2 linked regions of the Methanococcus maripaludis genome follow. The main gene of each other region encodes a partner of the protein of the gene in region 2 in a complex. Links are inferred from orthologs where the notes say so. Each region holds a gene or a part of one and is shown on either strand. Other genes may lie near its edges.

Evidence for each region.
Region 1: HNP90_RS00960 (region 2) and HNP90_RS06390 share a complex: the UniProt entries of both Methanocaldococcus jannaschii proteins name them as parts of the RNA polymerase complex. The link is inferred for Methanococcus maripaludis from one-to-one orthologs.

What each region holds. Positions count from the first base shown.
Region 1 is NZ_JACDUL010000003.1:204,430-207,184, reverse strand. It holds HNP90_RS06390 (DNA-directed RNA polymerase subunit P), read right to left. Parts: upstream 1,571-2,755; coding sequence 1,430-1,570; downstream 1-1,429. Other genes in the region: psmA (archaeal proteasome endopeptidase complex subunit alpha), read right to left, coding at 2,748-2,755; HNP90_RS06380 (ribosome assembly factor SBDS), read right to left, coding at 1,945-2,649; rpl37A (50S ribosomal protein L37Ae), read right to left, coding at 1,625-1,915; HNP90_RS06395 (rRNA maturation protein), read right to left, coding at 936-1,430; HNP90_RS06400 (KEOPS complex subunit Pcc1), read right to left, coding at 677-928. UniProt on the Methanocaldococcus jannaschii protein: DNA-dependent RNA polymerase (RNAP) catalyzes the transcription of DNA into RNA using the four ribonucleoside triphosphates as substrates.
Region 2 is NZ_JACDUL010000001.1:180,903-184,154, reverse strand. The notes cover bases 143-3,122. They hold HNP90_RS00960 (DNA-directed RNA polymerase subunit B''), read right to left. Parts: upstream 2,393-3,122; coding sequence 893-2,392; downstream 143-892. Other genes in these bases: HNP90_RS00950 (homocysteine biosynthesis protein), read left to right, coding at 2,966-3,122; HNP90_RS00955 (DNA-directed RNA polymerase subunit H), read right to left, coding at 2,476-2,712; rpoB (DNA-directed RNA polymerase subunit B), read right to left, coding at 143-849. In the rest of the region: more of rpoB, read right to left, coding at 1-142; more of HNP90_RS00950, read left to right, coding at 3,123-3,252. UniProt on the Methanocaldococcus jannaschii protein: DNA-dependent RNA polymerase (RNAP) catalyzes the transcription of DNA into RNA using the four ribonucleoside triphosphates as substrates. The Rpo2 subunit (Rpo2N and Rpo2C in this organism) is implicated in DNA promoter recognition and in nucleotide binding.

The DNA.
Region 1 (2,755 bases), on a different replicon or contig from region 2:
CTCAACGATTTCAACATTTTCATTTAATTCATTTAAAATCGATCTTGAAAGTTTGCTCACTGAATCTGCAGATATTTTTAAATTTTTTTCTTTTGATTTTTTCTTAGAAAAGCTATTTGCAAGCTGTTTTAAACCGATAGCAGCACCAACTGCATCAGGATCCGCGTTATGGTGACATAGAAATAAAATATCATCATTTTTCAGATAATCTTTTAATATTTCAATTTTTTTTTTCATAAGCAGACCTAAAAAAAAGTTATAAAAAAGTTGATTAATTTATTGGCCTTGACCCATTGCTTTTTGGAGGTTTTCTTGTAATTCAGTGTATCTTTTCTGCATTTTTTCTTCTTGTTTTTCAAAGGTAGTTACTCTTAACTGGAGTGTTTCTACTCTTTCGCTTAATTCTTCCTTTACTTCGGCCTTGTTTCTTTTAATGAGGATTCCTCCAGCCATTTTGAACACTTCGTCGGATCCGGATTTTTCCATTTCTTCGATAGCTTTTTCCATTTCTTTTAATTGTGTTTCAAACTGCTGTTTTTGGTACATTATCATCTGTAACTGTTGCTGGAGTTGTTGGAATTGCATTAACTGATTTTGAACATTTGCTGGTAATTCCATGATTTCAATCCTCTTTTAGTTTTAATTTATTTTTTAAACTCATTTTATATATCAATTATTATTCATCTTCTGTTAGTTTATATATACTTTCTGCAACTTTTATCCAACGAAGATACGAGTAAATCGATGCTTTTAGGATACTCAATTCGTCAGAAACACAAGATATAACAATTGAATTTTCAAAAAGATCCATTTCACATTTTGATCGAACTTGTGATGCGACATGTTCTGGAAAAACAGATTCGTAAATAATTCTGGCTTTTTTTGGAGTTTCAAAAGTTAGTTTTAGGGTAAATTTAGGAAATGCCATATTAACACTATTCAATATCGAGTATCTTTACGGTCTTTATCTTTAAACTTGGACCTAAATTTTCTGAGTCTTTGTGAACTTCAATGTAGAATGTGGACTCATCAACCGTTTTAAAAGTAAGCACTACATCAGAACTCTCTTCTTCATAATTACTCAATTTTTTGAATAAATATTCGAAAAACAGTTCTTTTAAATTTTCAGTATTTCTATCAAACTTCGAACTCAACTTTCCAGAGTTTTTAAAAACTTTTCCTGAAACTTCTCTTTGAAGTTTTAAGGATAGGTTCATTGAAAGAATTTTATTATTTTCAAAATTAAATATTTTGAGTCTTCCAGGGTTGCCTTTTAGTTCTTCTACAATTATCATATCGGCCTTATTTTCGATTAGCTCAGAAAGAGGGATTTTTCCCCGGTTTAATATTTCAAAATTAAAAACCCTTGCTAAATCGTTTACAAGGCTTCTGGTTCTTTGAGAAGGTTTTCTGGAAGTAGTAATTATCATTATCTTGCCTGAACTTTTTTAACTATTTTAGGCCTTAATTTTATCAAAACTCTGTTACTGCAGTGAGGACATTTAGCTTTTAATCCTATTTCATCAAGAGTTACAATTTTTCCACAGTTGGAACATCTGTACTCTGCCATAATATCACCTAAAAAAGCTTAAAATGAAAAATAAATGGTTTAAAAATAATTAAATTAGATTTCTCTACTTTTACTTTCGATAACTCTTCTGATAGCTTTTGTAACAACTTTACCAGCACCAGTTTCTGGGGTGTATGCTCCACCAGCAATTTTTGCACCGCATTTGTCACATACCCAGATTGAGGTTCCTACTCTTTTTAATTTAGGGAATGCACAAACAGGACATTTGTATTCTTTTTTCTGTTTAATTTCAACGTCTCTTAATCTTACTCTGATTTTTCTACCGTATCTTGATCCAAATCTTCCTGCTGAACCAATTTTTTTAGTGTGGCTAAATTCTACCATTATTTCACCTGTTTCTATCCGTAAAATGATTAGTCATATCTTTTAAGTACTTTAGTTTGAACAGTTCCTTTTGTAAGTTTGTTCAAATGCATGTAAAATTCGCTTTCAATACCACTTGGAATTTCGATTACAAGAACAAGCGAGCCATCGCCCATCCACTCTTCCTGCTTGGTTGCGCCGTATTCATGAAGTGTATGGTATGCATTTGCAGCAAATTCTCCGGGAATTTTAACTGCAACATCTCTTTTTTCAAACTTAATGGGTAAAAGTTTCCTCAATTCCTTAATAATTTTAGGAATTTGTTCTTCAGCGCTTTTATAAATATCAACACTGATTCTAGCTTCTTCCATAGCGTTTTCAATCCTTTTCGGCGGGTGGGGAGTGTCAGTTTGAGGATTTATCGTGTTTTTCGAAATTAAAGACACGATTTGCTTTCGCTTTTGTTCCTGTATTTCTTTTCGCTGGTTAGCCGTTAACTGAACAGTTCCTTTTTTTAGAATCTGTTCTGCGATTTCCAAAGGATTCAAGGTTTCAAAAATCTTCAAAAGTAAATCTTCTGGAACTTTTTCTCCTTTTCCAGAATCTTTATAAACCGCTTCAGCGGCCAAGACTTCTGAGATGCCTATTGGCTGTCCTTCTTTAAATTTAGCTGCCAAGTATGGATCCACGAGTATTTCGAATTTTTCCCCATGTGATTGAAGCCTTGCTATAACAGCATCGTCCAATGACACCATATCTATCCCTTCTTTTATTTATATACCTTTCCCCGCAATAAATAAAACAATAATGAGGGGTTTTTTTAGGTATTATTTCGAATTTATCTTAATTTACGTTATTCAA
Region 2 (3,252 bases):
GATTAAACCATCGTCTCCTAAATTTCTGTAAGCTTCTTCAGCCCGGTATCCTCTAACTCCTTTTTCAGGAACTTCGAATTTATCGAGCTGTCCTCCAGGGTATCTTTTTTCAAAGCTTTCGTAGCTTCTAAAAAAAGTACTTCTACCAAGACCTCTTTCAAGGGACGCTTTATTGATAATGAATGCATCCTCCATGTTGTAGCCTTCGTAACTCATAACTGCTACAACGAAGTTCTGTCCAGCAGGTCTTTTATCAAATCCTAAGATTTCCTGGTGTTTCGTTCTTACAAGTGGAACTTGCGGATAGTGGAGTAAGTGTCCTCTTGTATCCATTCTCCATTTTATGTTTGCCATAGGAATTCCAAGTGACTGTTTACTCATCGCAGCAGCCATCGTAATCCTTGGAGCTGAGTTATGTTCTGGATATGGGGCAACACCTGCACCGATTCCCAAAATAACAAGCGGGTCGATTTCAACGTGGGTGTTTTCCTCAGTTACTTCATCTGCATACATCGCAATTCTTGCGTTTTCTTCTTCTTCAGCATCTAAGTATTCAATAACACCAGATTCCACTAATTCATGAAAAGTTAATTCCTGAGCATCTACTTTTTCAAGTAATTCCTCGGTTAATTTTGAAGCACCGTTTTCAGCTACAACTAATGGCCTTACAGCCCTTCCACCATCAGTTGAAATGTGAACATCGTTACTTTCTTCATTGAATGAAATTGAAGTGCTTGGCGATAATTTTCCACTTCTTCTATTGTCCCTTAAGTTTTTAACAAGTGTTTCAGGGTCTTCTGTGGTATCGATCAATTTCCCGTTAACATATACATTTGTCTGCTTTTCCAAGGTATCCACCTTCTTAATTGACTAAATTCGATCAATATTAAATTTAGTTTTCCTTTGTGAGCCCGAGTTCTTTTAATAATTCTATTACGTTATCGTCGCTTTCGTCAGTAGTTACTTTGCACATTACAGCAAGGTTTTTTACCAGACCACAGTTTGGACCTTCTGGTGTTTCGGACGGACATATTTTACCCCATTGGGTTGCGTGCAAGTCCCTAGCTTCGAAGTGAGGTTGTGATCTTGAAAGTGGGGATACAACTCTTCTTAATTGGGATACTGTTGCAAGGTAACTGGTCCTATCGAGAAGTTGGGATACCCCAGTTCTTCCACCTACCCAGTTTCCAGTAGCCATCGCATGTCTCATTCTTTCAGTTAAAACATCACTTCTAACTGCAGCTTGAATTGAAGGTTCTTTGTTTCTTATTGCTTGTCTTTCGAGCTGATATTTGATATCTTTAATCAACTGGTTGAATGAATGTCTAAATAAATCTTCCATCAAGTCTCCAGCTAATTTTAACCTTTTGTTTGAATAGTGGTCCTTATCATCTTCAACCCTTAATCCTAAGTAGAGTTCGATTGAATTTTTAGCCATTCTTCCAAGGTATTTACATTTAGCACCTAATTTTGCAGATTCTACGCCCATGTGTGGCAATAAATAGTTGCAAAGAATAGTTTCTGCTCTTTTTAACTTGTACTCTTTAGGCTGTCCTGGAGCTACTCTTTTTCCGATATGTTCGAGTGCATCTTCAGTCGTGTTTATTGCATGCTCTTCTCTTGCTTCCTGTAAGTTTGCAATTAACTGCATGACAACTGTTGGTTCGTCTGAAATTAATTCGATAATCTCCCTATCTGATTCTGCACCAAGTGCTCTCATCAATATAACTAGTGGAATTGTGCTAGGCATTCCCGGGAATGAAACATTTAATAACCCATCTGGGTTTCTCTCAACAGTACATAATGCCCTAAATCCATGTCTGGTTGAAAATACTTTTGCGATATCTACGATTTTATTGTTTTTTTCTACCTTTTCACATATAATTCTGTTAGGAATAAGGTCTTCCTGAGCAACAACTGCTTTTTCAGAACCGTTAACAATAAAATAACCTAAAGGATCTTTTGTGTCTTCGCCGTATTTTATTAATTCTTCTTCTGATTTTCCGCACAAGTGGCAGATTTCTGAACCAAGCATTACCGGAAGTTCTCCAATGTAAACTTCAACAGGAGATAACACTTTTTCTTCTTCATCTTCGCCAACTGTCGGTATCATTTCAAGGTAAAGCGGTGCAGAGTATGCAAGGTTTCTAATTCTCGCTTCCATAGGTGTTATTTCTTTTACAGAACCGTCAGCTTCTTTATTTATTGGTTTTGTAACTCTCACTTTATCAAAGGATACTTTGTATCCTCCTTTAATTTCTGTTTCGACACCAGTTACCTCATCGATGATCTTTTGAATTTTATTTTTCACAAAATCATCGTAGGAATCGATGTGGTGTTTTACTAAACTGTTTTCTTTAAAAAATGCATCAACAACGACACGGGACTCCATGATTTTCCCCCATAGATTTTAGATAAAGGAATAATAGCTTATTTTAAATTTTAAAAAATATTTAGCAGGTATTAACCAGCAATTTAGAGTGAAGTTGCTATTACTAATCTGTAATAGGTGCTTTCGCCTGCAGTAGGACTCATTCTTGTTATTTTTAAAACGTCTCCAGGAGCTGCTTCAACTTCGAGCACAAGTGGATCGGTATCGAGCAATTTAGGCAATTGCTGCAATTTTATATTGTATTTTTCGAGTAAAAGGGGTATTTCTTCTCTTGGAATAATCTCATGTGTCGGAACCATTGCATGTGATGATACTTTCACAGTTTGGCCTCCATTTGTTTAAAATAGTTATAAAAATAAATTTATGCGTATAATATTAATATCATGAAAAATAGTGGTAACTCATATATATTATTTTCTATCTTTATATATATTTCTAAAATTATTTCAAGTTAGCAAAATAGTGATACGGTTATATATTATAGTGTATATATACTCTAGAGCTAACCCGATGGATTATTGTCCAGATATTATACATTCACTGCTTTAAATATATAAAATTAAGGTTGATATTTTGAAAACCGTTCACGAAATTAATGAGAAGATACGAAATGGCGATGCAGTTGTGGTTACTGCAGAAGAGATGATCGATATAGTCGACGAACTGGGTGCGGAAAAAGCGGCAGTTGAAATAGATGTAGTTACGACAGGTACATTTGGAGCGATGTGTTCAAGCGGAGCATTTTTAAATTTTGGACACTCCGATCCACCAATAAAAATGTACAAGACATATTTGAATGGTGTTGAGGCATATTCTGGACTTGCAGCAGTTGATGCGTATTTAGGGGCTGCTCAAACTAA